2 regions of the Solibacillus daqui genome follow, and region 2 is predicted to be linked to the other one. Evidence: a T-box and tRNA genes for the amino acid it is inferred to sense, from the RefSeq annotation. Region 2 holds a T-box; the other holds one or more tRNA genes.
What was found. The T-box of region 2 lies ahead of O7776_RS13725 (valine--tRNA ligase). A T-box ahead of a tRNA ligase gene usually reads a tRNA of that ligase, here a tRNA-Val.

Region 1: it has a tRNA-Val gene. The T-box ahead of O7776_RS13725 (valine--tRNA ligase) is inferred to sense a tRNA for this amino acid. The anticodon was not compared.

Annotation. Positions count from the first base shown of each region.
Region 1 covers NZ_CP114887.1:3,067,708-3,076,992, reverse strand. Annotated here, with positions in the region: rRNA gene O7776_RS15195 (23S ribosomal RNA) at 1-2,620, shown strand, start outside; rRNA gene rrf (5S ribosomal RNA) at 2,682-2,797, shown strand; tRNA gene O7776_RS15185 (tRNA-Val) at 2,807-2,882, shown strand; tRNA gene O7776_RS15180 (tRNA-Thr) at 2,893-2,968, shown strand; tRNA gene O7776_RS15175 (tRNA-Lys) at 2,976-3,051, shown strand; tRNA gene O7776_RS15170 (tRNA-Leu) at 3,065-3,148, shown strand; tRNA gene O7776_RS15165 (tRNA-Gly) at 3,192-3,266, shown strand; tRNA gene O7776_RS15160 (tRNA-Leu) at 3,273-3,361, shown strand; tRNA gene O7776_RS15155 (tRNA-Arg) at 3,383-3,459, shown strand; tRNA gene O7776_RS15150 (tRNA-Pro) at 3,465-3,541, shown strand; tRNA gene O7776_RS15145 (tRNA-Ala) at 3,549-3,624, shown strand; tRNA gene O7776_RS15140 (tRNA-Met) at 3,651-3,724, shown strand; tRNA gene O7776_RS15135 (tRNA-Ile) at 3,731-3,807, shown strand; tRNA gene O7776_RS15130 (tRNA-Ser) at 3,827-3,919, shown strand; tRNA gene O7776_RS15125 (tRNA-Met) at 3,950-4,024, shown strand; tRNA gene O7776_RS15120 (tRNA-Asp) at 4,028-4,103, shown strand; tRNA gene O7776_RS15115 (tRNA-Phe) at 4,112-4,187, shown strand; tRNA gene O7776_RS15110 (tRNA-Gly) at 4,191-4,264, shown strand; tRNA gene O7776_RS15105 (tRNA-Ile) at 4,275-4,351, shown strand; tRNA gene O7776_RS15100 (tRNA-Asn) at 4,362-4,437, shown strand; tRNA gene O7776_RS15095 (tRNA-Ser) at 4,449-4,539, shown strand; tRNA gene O7776_RS15090 (tRNA-Glu) at 4,541-4,612, shown strand; gene O7776_RS15085 (MBL fold metallo-hydrolase) at 5,607-6,587, shown strand; tRNA gene O7776_RS15080 (tRNA-Val) at 6,933-7,008, shown strand; tRNA gene O7776_RS15075 (tRNA-Thr) at 7,019-7,094, shown strand; tRNA gene O7776_RS15070 (tRNA-Lys) at 7,102-7,177, shown strand; tRNA gene O7776_RS15065 (tRNA-Leu) at 7,191-7,275, shown strand; tRNA gene O7776_RS15060 (tRNA-Gly) at 7,319-7,393, shown strand; tRNA gene O7776_RS15055 (tRNA-Leu) at 7,400-7,488, shown strand; tRNA gene O7776_RS15050 (tRNA-Arg) at 7,510-7,586, shown strand; tRNA gene O7776_RS15045 (tRNA-Pro) at 7,592-7,668, shown strand; tRNA gene O7776_RS15040 (tRNA-Ala) at 7,676-7,751, shown strand; tRNA gene O7776_RS15035 (tRNA-Met) at 7,778-7,851, shown strand; tRNA gene O7776_RS15030 (tRNA-Ile) at 7,858-7,934, shown strand; tRNA gene O7776_RS15025 (tRNA-Ser) at 7,954-8,046, shown strand; tRNA gene O7776_RS15020 (tRNA-Met) at 8,077-8,151, shown strand; tRNA gene O7776_RS15015 (tRNA-Asp) at 8,155-8,230, shown strand; tRNA gene O7776_RS15010 (tRNA-Phe) at 8,239-8,314, shown strand; tRNA gene O7776_RS15005 (tRNA-Gly) at 8,318-8,391, shown strand; tRNA gene O7776_RS15000 (tRNA-Ile) at 8,402-8,478, shown strand; tRNA gene O7776_RS14995 (tRNA-Asn) at 8,489-8,564, shown strand; tRNA gene O7776_RS14990 (tRNA-Ser) at 8,576-8,666, shown strand; tRNA gene O7776_RS14985 (tRNA-Glu) at 8,668-8,739, shown strand; gene O7776_RS14980 (NUDIX hydrolase) at 8,826-9,285, shown strand, end outside.
Region 2 covers NZ_CP114887.1:2,790,952-2,800,236, forward strand. Annotated here, with positions in the region: gene O7776_RS13715 (bifunctional folylpolyglutamate synthase/dihydrofolate synthase) at 1-1,107, opposite strand, end outside; gene O7776_RS13720 (bifunctional folylpolyglutamate synthase/dihydrofolate synthase) at 1,108-2,373, opposite strand; gene O7776_RS13725 (valine--tRNA ligase) at 2,476-5,118, opposite strand; T-box leader at 5,181-5,439, opposite strand; gene O7776_RS13735 (alanine racemase) at 5,801-6,430, opposite strand; gene hemL (glutamate-1-semialdehyde 2,1-aminomutase) at 6,607-7,896, opposite strand; gene hemB (porphobilinogen synthase) at 7,898-8,878, opposite strand; gene O7776_RS13750 (uroporphyrinogen-III synthase) at 8,875-9,285, opposite strand, start outside.

The sequences.
Region 1 (9,285 bases), 280 kb from region 2:
CTATACGGAGTTACAAAAGAATGATTTAGGCGAAGCGACTTGGAAAGGTCCGCAAGAGAAGGTAAAAGCCCTGTAGCCAAAAAATCATTCTCTCCAGAGTGGATCCTGAGTACGGCGGAACACGTGAAATTCCGTCGGAATCCGGGAGGACCATCTCCCAAGGCTAAATACTACCTAGTGACCGATAGTGAACCAGTACCGTGAGGGAAAGGTGAAAAGCACCCCGGAAGGGGAGTGAAATAGAACCTGAAACCGTGTGCCTACAAGTAGTTAGAGCCCGTTAATGGGTGATAGCGTGCCTTTTGTAGAATGAACCGGCGAGTTACGATTACGTGCGAGGTTAAGTTGAGAAGACGGAGCCGCAGCGAAAGCGAGTCTGAATAGGGCGAATTAGTACGTGGTCGTAGACCCGAAACCAGGTGATCTACCCATGTCCAGGATGAAGGTGAGGTAACACTTACTGGAGGTCCGAACCCACGCACGTTGAAAAGTGCGGGGATGAGGTGTGGGTAGCGGAGAAATTCCAATCGAACTTGGAGATAGCTGGTTCTCTCCGAAATAGCTTTAGGGCTAGCCTCGTGATTGAGAATACCGGAGGTAGAGCACTGTTTGGACTAGGGGGCATCTCGCTTTACCGAATTCAGACAAACTCCGAATGCCGGATATTTATACACGGGAGTCAGACTGCGAGTGATAAGATCCGTAGTCAAAAGGGAAACAGCCCAGACCACCAGCTAAGGTCCCAAAGTAATCGTTAAGTGGAAAAGGATGTGGCGTTGCTTAGACAACCAGGATGTTGGCTTAGAAGCAGCCATCATTTAAAGAGTGCGTAATAGCTCACTGGTCGAGTGACGCTGCGCCGAAAATGTATCGGGGCTAAACGATTCACCGAAGCTGTGGATGCATACCATTGGTATGCGTGGTAGGAGAGCGTTCTAAGGGCGTTGAAGTCAGACCGGAAGGACTGGTGGAGCGCTTAGAAGTGAGAATGCCGGTATGAGTAGCGAAACATGGGTGAGAATCCCATGCACCGTATGACTAAGGTTTCCTGAGGAAGGCTCGTCCGCTCAGGGTTAGTCGGGACCTAAGCCGAGGCCGATAGGCGTAGGCGATGGATAACAGGTTGATATTCCTGTACTACCTCCCCACCGTTTGAGAAATGGGGGGACGCAGTAGGGTAGGGTAAGCAGAGCGTTGGTTGTCTCTGTTCAAGCAGTAAGGTGTGTGCGTAGGCAAATCCGCGTACTTTAACATTGAGCTGTGATGACGACTCCGTATGGAGGAAGTTCCTGATCTCACACTGCCAAGAAAAGCCTCTATCGAGGTGGGAGGTACCCGTACCGCAAACCGACACAGGTAGTCGAGGAGAGAATCCTAAGGTGTGCGAGAGAACTCTCGTTAAGGAACTCGGCAAAATGACCCCGTAACTTCGGGAGAAGGGGTGCTCTGGTAGGGTGTATAGCCCGAGAGAGCCGCAGTGAATAGGCCCAGGCGACTGTTTAGCAAAAACACAGGTCTCTGCAAAACCGTAAGGTGACGTATAGGGGCTGACGCCTGCCCGGTGCTGGAAGGTTAAGAGGAGTGGTTAGCGCAAGCGAAGCTGCGAATTGAAGCCCCAGTAAACGGCGGCCGTAACTATAACGGTCCTAAGGTAGCGAAATTCCTTGTCGGGTAAGTTCCGACCCGCACGAAAGGCGTAACGATCTGGGCACTGTCTCAACGAGAGACTCGGTGAAATTATAGTACCTGTGAAGATGCAGGTTACCCGCGACAGGACGGAAAGACCCCGTGGAGCTTTACTGTAGCTTGATATTGAATTTTGGTACAACTTGTACAGGATAGGTAGGAGCCAGAGATCTCGGAGCGCCAGCTTCGAAGGAGGCGTCGGTGGGATACTACCCTGGTTGTATTGAACTTCTAACCCATGCCCCTTAGCGGGGTAGGAGACAGTGTCAGGCGGACAGTTTGACTGGGGCGGTCGCCTCCTAAAAGGTAACGGAGGCGCCCAAAGGTTCCCTCAGAATGGTTGGAAATCATTCGTAGAGTGTAAAGGCATAAGGGAGCTTGACTGCGAGACCTACAAGTCGAGCAGGGTCGAAAGACGGGCTTAGTGATCCGGTGGTTCCGCATGGAAGGGCCATCGCTCAACGGATAAAAGCTACCCCGGGGATAACAGGCTTATCTCCCCCAAGAGTCCACATCGACGGGGAGGTTTGGCACCTCGATGTCGGCTCATCGCATCCTGGGGCTGTAGTCGGTCCCAAGGGTTGGGCTGTTCGCCCATTAAAGCGGTACGCGAGCTGGGTTCAGAACGTCGTGAGACAGTTCGGTCCCTATCCGTCGTGGGCGTAGGAAATTTGAGAGGAGCTGTCCTTAGTACGAGAGGACCGGGATGGACACACCGCTGGTGTACCAGTTGTCTTGCCAAAGGCATCGCTGGGTAGCTATGTGTGGACGGGATAAGTGCTGAAAGCATCTAAGCATGAAGCCCCCTCAAGATGAGATTTCCCATTACTCAAGTAAGTAAGACCCCTGAAAGACGATCAGGTAGATAGGTTCGAGGTGGAAGTGTGGCGACACATGTAGCTGACGAATACTAATCGGTCGAGGACTTAACCACATGTTTACGAAAATCAATGAACCGTTTATCCAGTTTTGAAAGAATAATTCTTTCAAATTAATCTAGTGATGATGGCAAAGAGGTCACACCTGTTCCCATACCGAACACAGAAGTTAAGCTCTTTAGCGCCGATGGTAGTTGGGGGTTTCCCCCTGTGAGAGTAGGACGTCGCTAGGTTATTACCCAGGAGGATTAGCTCAGCTGGGAGAGCACCTGCCTTACAAGCAGGGGGTCGGCGGTTCGAGCCCGTCATCCTCCACCATTTCTAAAATGCCGGTGTAGCTCAGTTGGTAGAGCAACTGACTTGTAATCAGTAGGTCGAGGGTTCGACTCCTTTCGCCGGCACCATTTTAGAGAGCCATTAGCTCAGTCGGTAGAGCATCTGACTTTTAATCAGAGGGTCGAAGGTTCGAGTCCTTCATGGCTCACCAGTAATTTGCTTTAGCGGGTGTGGCGGAATTGGCAGACGCACTAGACTTAGGATCTAGCGCCGCAAGGCGTGGGGGTTCGACTCCTTCACCCGCACCATTTAATTTCATAACTGTCAGATAAAAAATATCTTAAGCATTTTGCGGAAGTAGTTCAGTGGTAGAACACCACCTTGCCAAGGTGGGGGTCGCGAGTTCGAACCTCGTCTTCCGCTCCAAAAAATGCCGGGGTGGCGGAACTGGCAGACGCACAGGACTTAAAATCCTGCGGTGAGTGATCACCGTGCCGGTTCGATTCCGGCCCTCGGCACCATTTTATTTTAATATGTATAGCGCGCCCGTAGCTCAATTGGATAGAGCGTTTGACTACGGATCAAAAGGTTATGGGTTCGACTCCTGTCGGGCGCGCCAGATTACGGAATGTAGCTCAGCTTGGTAGAGCACTTGGTTTGGGACCAAGGGGTCGTAGGTTCGAATCCTGTCATTCCGACCATTATAATGGGGCCTTAGCTCAGCTGGGAGAGCGCCTGCCTTGCACGCAGGAGGTCAGCGGTTCGATCCCGCTAGGCTCCACCATAAAAGACAACCAAAATAAAGATCCTGGCTACCTAGCTCAGCTGGCTAGAGCATTCGGTTCATACCCGAAAGGTCGTGGGTTCGACTCCCTCGGTAGCCATCTTAAGGACCTTTAGCTCAGTTGGTTAGAGCAGACGGCTCATAACCGTCCGGTCACAGGTTCGAGTCCTGTAAGGTCCACCAGTAATCACATATTTAACTCGGAGGTATACCCAAGTCTGGCTGAAGGGATCGGTCTTGAAAACCGACAGGCGGGTAACACCGCGCGGGGGTTCGAATCCCTCTACCTCCTCCATTTTAATTGAATAATTGAGTTTTTTATTATCGCGGGGTGGAGCAGTGGTAGCTCGTCGGGCTCATAACCCGAAGGTCACAGGTTCAAGTCCTGTCCCCGCAACCAAATGGTCCCGTGGTGTAGCGGTTAACATGCCTGCCTGTCACGCAGGAGATCGCCGGTTCGATCCCGGTCGGGACCGCCATTTTTTATGGGTTTGTAGCTCAGTTGGTAGAGCATTAGATTGAAGCTCTAAGTGTCGGCGGTTCGATTCCGTCCAAACCCACCATATGCGGGTGTAGTTTAGTGGTAAAACCTCAGCCTTCCAAGCTGATGTTGTCGGTTCGATTCCGATCACCCGCTCCAGTTTTTAAGAGGGCCTATAGCTCAGCTGGTTAGAGCGCACGCCTGATAAGCGTGAGGTCGATGGTTCGAGTCCATTTAGGCCCACCATATAAAACGTTCCGAAGTAGCTCAGTTGGTAGAGCATCCGGCTGTTAACCGGCAGGTCGCAGGTTCGAGTCCTGCCTTCGGAGCCATATTTATTTAAGGGGAATTACTCAAGAGGCTGAAGAGGCGCCCCTGCTAAGGGTGTAGGTCGGGTAACCGGCGCGAGGGTTCAAATCCCTCATTCTCCGCCACGGCCCGTTGGTCAAGTGGTTAAGACACCGCCCTTTCACGGCGGTAACACGGGTTCGAATCCCGTACGGGTCATACATAAGTAAAACAAGAAAACGCTAAGCATATTTTCCTTGCTTAGCGTTTTTTTGTAATCAATATTAATTGATTATTAGTTTCTCCATATTGAAATGCTCTAGTCGAGTTATTTACTTAAAAGTCTTTCTTATAAGCTGTGTAATTATTTAAGACGTGGTACCATTTATTATTTTGTTAAAGTAATGATGAATTGATTTATAATATTCATTGGATTAAGGGCTACGTCTGTTAAAGTACCGGCAAAAATAATTTGTTAACCAATTGATTGGTTAAATTGCTCAAAGTCAGGTTACTTTATAACATTATTTTTTGAATTATGTATATAGCTTTCCAGAGCGTCAGTTTAAGCATATAAGCTTTTTTTAATATACCATTCACCTTTGACTTGCTGTAATGTCCTTGAATGCCTTATTTTCGATATAGTATGTAGGATCTGCTATTGTTTTTCAGGCTGCTTCATAACTTTTTTCTTGAGGAAATAAAGAAATTCTGGCTTTTCTAAAACCAATGAAATCATATGTAGTAGCGAGTTAGCCATATTGGAGTGCTTTTTATAGTGCTTTTTGTTCTTCATTACGCAGTAAAATGATTTTCTCACATATAGAGTAATTTAAGTCCAATAATTCGTAAGGAAAACGTGCTACACCGAAAGTAAGCCAATAGCTATGAGATAGTTCATGGATAAGAACAGCATGCCTGGCGTTAAATTGATCCGTTTTAGCTACTGTAATATAGTAATTTTCATTGTAGTTTGGGTAGTTAAATAATATGGCTTCCAGCCCGTTATATTTAATATAAGCAACAGGTGTAAAATTTGGTCAGAATTTATGTAAGAGTTGAGTTGATACAAATGGCTGAATTATTGATGTAAACGCGGCCATAAAAGTATCCCTTCAAAGATATTTTGAAATGATATATTTTTGTTCAATAATCAAATAGTATTCGAGAAATTATAATAGATTTAATTTGATGAAATAGAGGAGGCATAAAGGTGAGTGCAGTTTTTGAATATAATACTAAAAAAGTATATCCAATTATTTATCCAGTTAAATACGGACAAATGAATAATATTAACTGTTACCTATTTGAACACCAAAATAAGCTAACATTAATTGATGCAGGAATTGATTCAGCCGAATATGAAGTGTTTTTTGATGAACAGCTTGCTGCATATGATTTAAACATAATGGATATTGATCAAATCATTTTGACTCACCACCATATTGATCATATTGGTATGGTCAATAAAATTATTGGAAAAAAGCAAATTCCGGTATTCGCACATCCACTTGCATTAGAGAGGCTAGCATTGACAACAACTTATCAGCAGACTAAAATTCAATTTTTTGAAGAGCTATATGAACACTATGGTTGTACACATGTTATGGCGTCCCGTATAGAGAAAATGAAGCAAACACTAAATGATGCTGGTGGATTGCGTATAAAGTCTGTGATTGAGCCAATTCAAGCAAATGATTATGTTGGAGAATTAAAAGTTTTGGAAACGCCAGGGCATTCATTGGACTCAATAACTTTATATGATGAAGAATCAGGCTGGTTGTTTACGGGAGATTTAATTATCGAAAAGGGGTCGACAAATGCATTAATTGACTTTGATTCAAGGAAATTATTGCTTCCAACAGTATTACAGCATCGTCAATCAATTGAGCAATGTCAGAAATTATTAATTTCAACGGTATTTGCTGGTCATGAAAAGATATTTACTAATTTTTCTGAGGTAGCCCAATTAAATATCGCGAAGATTGATTACAAAGTGCAGCGAATTGCAAAACAGATTGAACAAGGCAATGAGTCAGTCTTAAAACTGGCGAATGCTCTTTATGGTAATTTAATGCATACGATGCCTACGCTTATTTTTTCGGAAGTAATTGGCTATGTTAATTATGCTGAAATTTTAGGGATTGTGGAAAGAGTACAACGAAACGGGCAAATAACATTTCGTTGTGTTTGAATTTGGGTTAATGTAAAAATATAGATTCTTATGGTAAGAATCTATATCTACTAGTTGAGCCAACAGTATTTTTCGAATTTTTACATATAATTAAATAACGAAGAGCATAAATTTTTTTATAAAAATGAAAAACAACTGTTGAAAAAAATGGATAATCATATTAGAATTTCGATATACTAAGAAATCGTTTTCATTGGTTAACAAGGTCATTTGATGGGGATTTTTGAAAAAAATATATTTTTTAAAAAAGTTTTCAAAAAATCATTGCATTTTCTTATGAATACTGATATTATAAATCTTGTCCTTAAGAGAAAGGTCACTTACGAAATGTAACAATATTACCCAGGAGGATTAGCTCAGCTGGGAGAGCACCTGCCTTACAAGCAGGGGGTCGGCGGTTCGAGCCCGTCATCCTCCACCATTTCTAAAATGCCGGTGTAGCTCAGTTGGTAGAGCAACTGACTTGTAATCAGTAGGTCGAGGGTTCGACTCCTTTCGCCGGCACCATTTTAGAGAGCCATTAGCTCAGTCGGTAGAGCATCTGACTTTTAATCAGAGGGTCGAAGGTTCGAGTCCTTCATGGCTCACCAGTAATTTGCTTTAGCGGGTGTGGCGGAATTGGCAGACGCACTAGACTTAGGATCTAGCGCCGCAAGGCGTGGGGGTTCGACTCCCTTCACCCGCACCATTTAATTTCATAACTGTCAGATAAAAAATATCTTAAGCATTTTGCGGAAGTAGTTCAGTGGTAGAACACCACCTTGCCAAGGTGGGGGTCGCGAGTTCGAACCTCGTCTTCCGCTCCAAAAAATGCCGGGGTGGCGGAACTGGCAGACGCACAGGACTTAAAATCCTGCGGTGAGTGATCACCGTGCCGGTTCGATTCCGGCCCTCGGCACCATTTTATTTTAATATGTATAGCGCGCCCGTAGCTCAATTGGATAGAGCGTTTGACTACGGATCAAAAGGTTATGGGTTCGACTCCTGTCGGGCGCGCCAGATTACGGAATGTAGCTCAGCTTGGTAGAGCACTTGGTTTGGGACCAAGGGGTCGTAGGTTCGAATCCTGTCATTCCGACCATTATAATGGGGCCTTAGCTCAGCTGGGAGAGCGCCTGCCTTGCACGCAGGAGGTCAGCGGTTCGATCCCGCTAGGCTCCACCATAAAAGACAACCAAAATAAAGATCCTGGCTACCTAGCTCAGCTGGCTAGAGCATTCGGTTCATACCCGAAAGGTCGTGGGTTCGACTCCCTCGGTAGCCATCTTAAGGACCTTTAGCTCAGTTGGTTAGAGCAGACGGCTCATAACCGTCCGGTCACAGGTTCGAGTCCTGTAAGGTCCACCAGTAATCACATATTTAACTCGGAGGTATACCCAAGTCTGGCTGAAGGGATCGGTCTTGAAAACCGACAGGCGGGTAACACCGCGCGGGGGTTCGAATCCCTCTACCTCCTCCATTTTAATTGAATAATTGAGTTTTTTATTATCGCGGGGTGGAGCAGTGGTAGCTCGTCGGGCTCATAACCCGAAGGTCACAGGTTCAAGTCCTGTCCCCGCAACCAAATGGTCCCGTGGTGTAGCGGTTAACATGCCTGCCTGTCACGCAGGAGATCGCCGGTTCGATCCCGGTCGGGACCGCCATTTTTTATGGGTTTGTAGCTCAGTTGGTAGAGCATTAGATTGAAGCTCTAAGTGTCGGCGGTTCGATTCCGTCCAAACCCACCATATGCGGGTGTAGTTTAGTGGTAAAACCTCAGCCTTCCAAGCTGATGTTGTCGGTTCGATTCCGATCACCCGCTCCAGTTTTTAAGAGGGCCTATAGCTCAGCTGGTTAGAGCGCACGCCTGATAAGCGTGAGGTCGATGGTTCGAGTCCATTTAGGCCCACCATATAAAACGTTCCGAAGTAGCTCAGTTGGTAGAGCATCCGGCTGTTAACCGGCAGGTCGCAGGTTCGAGTCCTGCCTTCGGAGCCATATTTATTTAAGGGGAATTACTCAAGAGGCTGAAGAGGCGCCCCTGCTAAGGGTGTAGGTCGGGTAACCGGCGCGAGGGTTCAAATCCCTCATTCTCCGCCACGGCCCGTTGGTCAAGTGGTTAAGACACCGCCCTTTCACGGCGGTAACACGGGTTCGAATCCCGTACGGGTCATACATAAGTAAAACAAGAAAACACTAAGTACATTCAATAGTACTTAGTGTTTTTTAATACGCATAATTAAAGAGGCGGTGAGTCAGATGATAGAACGCTTGGCAATTTTTGATGAACATTATCATAAGATTGGTGAAGCAATACGTGACGAAGTACATGCTAAGGGCTATTGGCATGAAGTGTTTCAGTGCTGGGTAATAGAAAAAATAGAAGATGAATGGATAATCTATTTACAATTGCGCAGTAAGTTGAAAAAAGATTATCCAAATCAATTTGATATAACAGCAGCAGGGCATTTATTAGCGACAGAAACGGTTTTAGATGGTGTGAGAGAGCTGCATGAGGAATTGGGGATAAATATAGCTTTTGAAGATCTAAAAGCATTAGGGGTCATTCCTTATAAGATACAAAATGAAAATATTAAAGATTATGAGTTTGCGAATGTGTTTATTTATGAAATAACAAATGGATTGAATACATTTCAAATTCAACGAGAAGAATTAGATGGCATGTATTATATGAGGTTGCAGGATTTCTTTAATTTAT
Region 2 (9,285 bases):
TAATTGCTGCGCTGGCATAGCACGTGGATTATCAATATCAACAAAATAAAACGTCTCACTAACTTGTTCAAGCATGTTCAAAATGGTATCTACATCCTTATCGGCCAATAAACCAACGATAAATTCAATCCTTTGCGTTGGAAATTGTTGATGGACTGTTTGTACAAGCATTTCGATACTTGCTGGATTATGTGCACCATCAAAATATACATTTGGTAACACTTGTTCAAAGCGACCTGACAATTTTGCTTTGCTGATTGCTTGATTTATTTTTAGTGCTTCCACTGGCAAATCAAATGCTTGAAGCACTTGTAAAAAAGCGGAAATTGCTAGCGCCATGTTTTTCCCTTGATGTGGTCCTAAAAATTGACGTGATAATTGATCAAATGAAAAGCTATTTTTTACGTGAGTATAGGTTTCGCCTTGCGCTGTATACGTCACAATAAATTCCCGCCCGTACTGCTCAATTGACGTATTTTTTATTTGTGCTTCCTTTTCGAAAATAAATTGAACCTCTTGAGGCACTTCGCCAAGGACAACTGGTCGCCCCTGCTTAATAATACCTGCTTTATGTGCGGCTATACTAGAAAGTGTATTACCTAAAAAATTCGTATGTTCAAGTGCAATACTCGTAATAACTGAAACTATCGGATTTACTACATTTGTACTATCATCACGCCCGCCCATCCCTGCTTCAATCAGCACTAAATCAACATGCTGCTGTTTAAAAAACACAAATGCGATAACTGTTAATAATTCAAAATCAGTTAGTTTCCCACTTAAACCACATTCATGTAATTGTTGAAAGATTGCGTCTAGTTGTTGTGCTGTAATATTAACACCGTTTATTTGAATTTGGTCGTGTACATCAACAACACATGGTGACATAAATTTCCCAACAGACAGACTATATTCACGTGCCATCGCTTCCACAAACGTTAATGTAGATCCTTTCCCATTTGTACCAGCAAAATGCACGACCTTTAGCTCCTTTTCAGGACTTCCGAGTACTTTAAGAGCTTGTTCAATCGAGGCTAGGCCTGGTTTTATAGCCGTATCACTCGCAACCTGCCAACGTTCTTTATAAACATCTAATAACGGAATCATTTATAACCACCCTTTACACAAAAAATAACTACGTACTTCTGCAATAAAATACAGTGAACCTGTGATGACAAGTACATCATCAGCTGTTAAATGAGCCATTTTTTGCTCAACTAGCTCCATCCAATTCCCACTAGCAAACTTCTGTTGATGATTACTTTGTTCAAAAAGCTGCCTTGCTGTAGCTGCCCGAGGTAAGGTAATTTGTGTGAAATTCATTTCTGAAGCGACTTGGTCCATTAACTGGATGCTTAGCGCATGATCTTTATCTTGCAGCGCAGCATAAATAAACACATATTTTTTGTTTGGAACGACTTGCTGTAATGTTTCAATAAGCGCCGTTGTTCCTTCCGAATTGTGAGCACCATCTAATACAATATTATTACGTACCCATTCGAAGCGACCTTCCCATTTTGCTTTTTTCAATGCGTCACGCAATTTCACTTCATCCAGCTCTTGTAAAAACAGCTTTGTAGCAGTAATAGCAAGCGCGGCATTTGCTATTTGATGCTCCCCCAACATTGCTAGCTCTACATCTTTTAGCATGAACTCACCTACATAATCAAAACGTACTTGGTTTGACTTTGCAAAAAATTGCTCACTTAATGTATAAATTGGTGCCTGTAACTTATGCGCGGTTTCTTTAATGACCGACAAAGCTTCCTCATTTTTCACACCGACTACTACCGGTTTTCCTGCTTTAATAATGCCCGCCTTTTCCGCTGCTATCAGTGCATATGTGTCACCTAACATATCGGTATGCTCTAATGAAATCGTCGTAATAACCGAGACCTCTGGAATAATGACGTTTGTCGAATCTAAACGTCCGCCTATGCCCGTTTCAAGAAGTGCAACATCCAACTTTTGTTCAGAAAAATAGACTATAGCTAACAGTGTCATAAATTCAAAAAAGCTTGGAAACTTCCCATCAAGCTTGTCTACAATGACCCTTACCAAAAGATTAGCAATTCGCAAAAAATCCTCGTCTAATATTTGCTGCTTGTTAATTGTTACGCGCTCGTTGGCACGCTCTAAATGCGGCGAAATAAAAGCACCTACTGTTAAACCATGTGCCATTAATATTTCACGAGTAGCATTTAGTGTCGAGCCCTTACCATTTGAGCCAGCAAAATGAATAAATTTCGTTTTATGTTGTGGATTACCTAGTGCTCCTAAAATAATATGTGCTGATTGTAAAGGCTCTCCCTTATACTGACTTGCCTTTAAGCGAAAAATAAAATCTGTGCACTGCTCCATCGTTTGAAACATGTCGTTCTCTCCCTAGTTACATGTATATGCATATTGTATTAATTCTTAATTATAGCGAAAAAAAAGAAAAGAGGTACCGAAAATTCGGTACCTCTAAGAAAATTACATAGCCTTTAACTCAGCAATGCGTTTTTCTACTGTTTCGTATTTTGCTTCGTAGTCTGCAAGTTTTTCACGTTCCCCGGCTACTAAAGCTTCTGGCGCTTTTGAAACGAAACGCTCATTTGATAATTTACCCGAAACTAATTTTACTTCTTTCGCCCATTTTTCCAGCTCTTTTTCAAGACGTGCAATTTCTTCATCAATATTGATTAAGCCTGCTAATGGCATGAAGATTTCTGCGCCTGAAACAACCGCTGACATCGCTTGAGCTGGTGCTTCAAGTGTCGCACCAATTGTTAAGCCATCTGGGTTACAGAATTTTTCGATATAGCCTTTATTTGCTTCAAGTACAGACGCAGTTACAGCATCTTTTGCTGAAATTGTCATTGCTACTTTTTTGCTCATAGGCGTGTTTACTTCTGCACGGATATTACGAACTGAACGGATAATGTCCATTAATAGCTGCATGTCGCCCGCTTCCGCTTTGAAATCAAATGTAGGGTTTACAATTGGCCAAGCTGCTACCGTAATTGAATCACCTTCATGCGGTAAGTGCTGCCAAATTTCTTCTGTTACGAATGGCATTAATGGATGTAACAGGCGCATTGTATTGTCTAAAACGTAAGCAAGTACAGAACGCGTTGTTAATTTTGCTGCTTCATCTTCACCGTATAATGGTAATTTCGCCATTTCGATATACCAAGAACAGAAATCATCCCAAATGAAGTTGTATAACTCACGGCCTACTTCACCGAACTCGTACTTATCAGATAATGTTGTAACACGCTCGATTGTTTCATTTAAGCGACTTAAAATCCACTTATCCGCTGTAGAAAGGTCGCCTGTTAAATCGATTTGCTCGAATGTTAAGCCTTCCATATTCATTAAAGCAAAGCGTGACGCATTCCAAATTTTATTTACGAAGTTCCAAGTAGATTCAACTTTTTCAGTTGAGTAACGTAGATCTTGACCTGGTGAAGAACCAGTTGCTAAGAAGTAACGTAAAGAATCGGCACCATATTGCTCGATTACTTCCATTGGATCTACACCATTTCCTAGTGATTTAGACATTTTGCGTCCTTCTTCATCACGTACTAAACCATGGATTAATACATCTTGGAATGGACGTTTGCCCGTGAATTCTTTCCCTTGGAAGATCATACGACTTACCCAGAAGAAAATAATGTCATAGCCAGTTACTAGTGTGCTTGTTGGGTAGTAACGTTTGTATAATGCGTCTTCTTCATTTGGCCAGTTCATTGTAGAGAATGGCCATAATGCAGATGAGAACCACGTATCAAGCACGTCTTCATCTTGAGTCCAGTTTTCTTTATCTGCTGGAGCATCTTTACCTACGTAGATTTCCCCAGTTTCGTTATGATACCATGCAGGAATTTGGTGACCCCACCATAATTGACGAGAAATACACCAATCATGAATGTTTTCCATCCAGCGGTTATACGTATTTTCGAAACGGTTTGGTACGAAGTTTACTTTTTCTGCTTCATTTTTTTGCATTTCTAATGCTTCTTCAGCTAATGGGCCCATTTTTACGAACCATTGTGCCGAAAGATATGGCTCTACTACTGCGTTTGTACGCTCAGAGTGACCTACTTGGTGTACATGTGGCTCGATTTCAACAAGTACGCCCGCTTCTTGTAAATCTGCTACAATTTGCTTACGGCATTCGAAACGATCCATGCCATTGTATTTTCCAGCAAGTTGATTCATTGTGCCATCTTCGTTCATAATTAAAATACGTTCTAAATTATGACGGTTCCCTACTTCAAAATCATTCGGGTCATGCGCTGGTGTCATTTTTACAACACCTGTACCGAAGTCCTTATCAACGTAATCATCTGCAACGATTGGAATTTCACGGCCTACGATTGGTAAAATAACCGTTTTCCCTACTAAGTGTGCATAGCGCTCATCTTCTGGGTGAACAGCAACACCTGAGTCACCTAACATTGTTTCTGGGCGTGTTGTTGCAACGCGTAACACACCAGAGCCATCAGCAAGTGGGTATTCCATATGGTAGAATGCACCTTCTACTTCTTTATGAATAACTTCAATGTCAGAAAGGGCAGTTTTTGCAGCTGGGTCCCAGTTAATGATGCGTTCGCCGCGGTAAATTAAATCTTTTTCGTATAATTTTACAAATACTTCATTAACTGCTTTTGATAAGCCTTCATCTAATGTGAAACGCTCTTTTGAATAGTCTAATGCTAACCCTAACTTCGACCATTGCGCGCGAATGTGAGAAGCATATTCATCTTTCCATTCCCATGTTTTTTCTAGGAATTTTTCACGACCTAAATCATAACGTGTAATACCGTCTTCACGTAATTTTTGTTCTACTTTTGCCTGTGTTGCGATTCCTGCATGGTCCATACCTGGTAACCAAAGCGCATCGTAACCTTGCATACGTTTCATACGGATTAGAATATCTTGTAATGTTGTATCCCATGCGTGACCAAGGTGTAATTTCCCCGTTACATTTGGCGGTGGAATTACGATTGAATAAGGCTCTTTATCGCTAGTTGGGTCTGCTTCGAAAAATTTACCGTTTAACCACCATTCATAGCGGCCGGCTTCTGTTGACTGTGGATCATACTTAGTTGGCATTGTCATTTCAGTCATGTGTATCTCTCCTTTTAATAAAAAACTTTTTCAATGAAATCAAAAAACTCCCTTCGTCTTTAAAAAAGGACGAGGGAGTTAAGTCGCGGTACCACCTTTAATTCCGGTCGGGTTTAGTCAAGCGCTCGCAAAATATGCGGCGTTACTATGCCCAAACGGCACTTCATTCGATAACGGTGTTTAACCGGCACTTAGCTACTAACTGTTCACTAAGTCAGCTCCTAGGCTACCTTCTGTAAGGACAATGTGGAAACTTTGCAGCTACCGTTTCCTCTCTAATACATTGTTGCTTTACGTACTCTTCCTATTCAACGCTTCAAATATTAAGTTATTCTTTATTTTATGATGTTTTGCGTAAAATTTCAAGTATCACAATTTACACGGAATGATTATTTGTAACATATACTGACCTAAAGGAGTTTTCTAAATGCGTAAAAATTATAATCCATATTTATTGCCTCCTTGGCTAAGAAAATTTCGCTTTTTAATGCGACATTGCATTGTTCCATTAACGGTTTTTCAAGCAATTCGCACTCTTATTTTCCCAACTACTTTGGACATTATCTTATTGTTTATTTTGATTTTATTTTGTTATTTATTTTTAACAGATTTCATTTAATTAAATTTCCCCAAAATAAAAAAGGCAATAAAGAATAAGTCTTATTCTTTATTGCCTCGTTTCTTATTTTTTGGATGCATTTAACTGTACTTGTACAACACTATAGGCTTCCGCTAATTGGTCAAAAAAGTCAACTTCTTCATTCGAAATTCCTGAGGATTCTAAGATGGCAGCTTTCACCATTTTTTGTGCTTGCTGAAGCTGTTCATTTTCCTCATGCGTAACCGTAATTTGATGTTCTTGTTCGATATGGGCAACCGTAATTGGCTGTTCTTGTTCGATAACCTCTATTTTCTTTTCAGCTTCTTCTTTTTCTAGGTCACAGCTCACTTCCCACTTACAAACACATTCTCCACGCTCATTAACAGTTACAACCGATTGGAATGTCTGAATTTTAATATTCGCCACTTCCTCATTCGGTACATCGATCGAGAAAGGTAACGCGTATTCGAAATAGGCCTCGTCCTTTTCAATATCGAGATGTTCAATATAAATACCATCTTTCGAATTCGATTCGTTTTCTTTAAAATCAAAGTGCATATGACCTTTTAATACATAAACACCCTTTACGATGATTGAATCTGCATTCACTTCACTTTGCCAATTTGGCTCTACTTTTATGATAGAGCCTTCCTGTACAGTTCCAAAATGTTCAGGAAAGCGAAGTACCTCACTCATCTCCCATTTTTGCATTAAAACCGCCTCCTCCGTTTACTTTATGCCAAAATGCAATAAATAGACCAAGTATGAATAATTGTCCAACTATGCAAAAAATATTTACCTCATTTCCCCAGTTTAACTTGCTGTATCAGTTTTTACTCAAAAAAAGACCATTGTTTCCTGTGTAAACGAAACAATGGTCTTTAAATTTATCTTGCTAATTTCTCAAATACGGTATGGAAAGCAGCAACTGTTTTTGCAATATGTTGTTCTGTGTGAGCTGTTGAAAGGAATAAACCTTCAAATTGTGATGGTGGTAAGAAGATTCCTTCCTCCGCCATTAATTTAAAGTACTCCGCAAAAAGTGCTAAATCCGATGTTTTAGCAGATTCAAAATCAACTACGTTTTCATTTGTGAAGAAGAAACCAATCATAGAGCCTGCACGATTTACTGTGTGTGGAATGTTGAATTTCGTTGCTGCTGCGCGGAAACCTTCTTCTAATTGATCACCTAACTTTTTGAAATATTCATAAGAAGCTGGTGTTAATTGCTCTAATGTAGCACGGCCTGCTGTCATTGCAAGTGGGTTACCGGAAAGTGTACCCGCTTGATAAATCGGACCTGCTGGCGCGATGTTTTCCATAATTTCACGTTTACCTGCAAACGCTCCTACCGGAAGACCACCACCGATTACTTTCCCTAATGTTGTTAAATCAGGTGTTACACCGTAGTAACCTTGTGCACAGCCATAGTCTACACGGAATCCAGTCATAACCTCATCAAAAATTAATACCGTCCCATGTTTTTCCGTTAATTCACGTAAGCCGGTTAAAAACTCTGGCTTCGGCGGAACAACACCCATATTACCTGCTACTGGCTCAACGATAACCGCCGCTAATTCTGAACCGAATTTTTCAAAGACAATTTTTGCTGCTTCTAAATCATTGTAAGCAACCGTTAATGTATTTTTTGCGATATCTGCTGGAACACCAGGAGAGTCTGGTAAACCTAAAGTAGCAACACCAGAACCAGCTTTAATTAATAGCGAATCGCCATGTCCATGATAAGAACCTTCAAATTTTAAGATTTTATCACGCCCTGTATAACCACGAGCTAAACGCAATGCAGACATCGTTGCCTCTGTGCCCGACGAAACAAAACGAATCATTTCGACGCCTGGTACGCGGTCCATCACTAATTTTGCTAATTCATTTTCAGAAAGAGATGGTGCACCAAAAGAAGTTGCTTTCGCTGCTTGCTCTTGAATTGCTTGTACAACTTTTGGCTCTGAGTGACCTAAAATAAGTGGTCCCCAAGATAATACGTAATCAATGTATTCGTTGCCATCGATATCTGTAATCATTGCACCTTTACCTGATTCCATGAAAATTGGGTCTAAGTTTACTGATTTGAATGCACGTACTGGAGAGTTTACTCCACCCGGCATTAAATCAACAGCCTCTACGAAAGCTGCTTTTGATTTTTCATAACTACGCATATTATTTTTCCTCCAACCAACGGCAAACGTCTTTTGCATGATAAGTAATAATTAAGTCAGAACCCGCACGCTTCATACCTAATAATGTTTCCAGTACAACGGATTTTTCATCAATCCAGCCATTCCCGGCAGCTGCTTTAACCATTGAATATTCACCCGAAACGTTATACGCAACGACCGGAACAGGGAAGCTATTTTTCACATCACGAATAATATCCATGTAAGCTAATGCCGGTTTAACAATTAAGAAATCCGCGCCTTCTTCAATATCAGAAGTTGCTTCGCGAATGGCTTCCATACGGTTTGATGGGTCCATTTGATATGTTTTACGATCACCAAATTTCGGTGCACCTTCTGCAGCTTCACGAAACGGTCCGTAGTAGCTTGACGCATATTTTACCGCATAAGACATAACAGGAATATGTTCAAAACCAGCTGCATCTAACCCAGCACGAATGGCTGCTACGAAGCCGTCCATCATGTTAGAAGGAGCAATAATATCAGCCCCTGCTTCCGCTTGAGAAATAGCAGTTTGCGCTAATAAATTCAATGAAGGATCATTTAAAATTTGTTGGTTTTCAACAACTCCACAATGTCCATGATCTGTGAACTCGCATAAGCAAGTGTCAGCAATTACTAATAACTCAGGGTGTAATTCTTTAATTAATCGCGTTGCTTTTTGAACGATACCGTGTTCATGGTATGCACCTGAACCAACCGCATCCTTTTCAGCTGGAATTCCAAATAATAATACTGCTTGAATGCCTAGCTCAACAATTTCATCTACTTCAGTAGCTAAATTGTCTAGTGATAATTGAAACACACCTGGCATTGAGCTTACTTCGTTTTTAATATTTTCGCCTTCAATAATGAATAAGGGATAAATCAAATCTTCTTTGTGTAAGTATGTTTCTTTTACTAATGCACGCATCGCCGATGTTTGACGTAAACGGCGGTGACGTTGAAAATAAAGTTCTGTCATGTTGATGATTCCTCCACAATAAGCTGTTCAATGACTGCTTGCATAGTATAGATTTTAGGCTGAACACTTGGTGTAATACCATATTTTTCTAGTGCCGCCGTTGTTATATGACCAATAGAGGCTATTTTTACTTGATCCCATGAAATAGAGGTAGCCACTTCATTTGCATACACATCTACTGCGGATGGGCTAGCAAAAATAACGACTGGATTTGGTACATTTCGTATTCTTTCTTTCAAATCCTCTACGTACCGCTGATGAGCATGCGTTTCATAGACCGTCCATTCATCTGCGCCTGTGCCATCACGAATAGTGCTTTTTGCCATAGAGCCCCGTACAAATAAAGCACGTTCATTTGACTGTAACTGAAATTCTTTAATAAACACATCGGCACTATAAACAGTCGG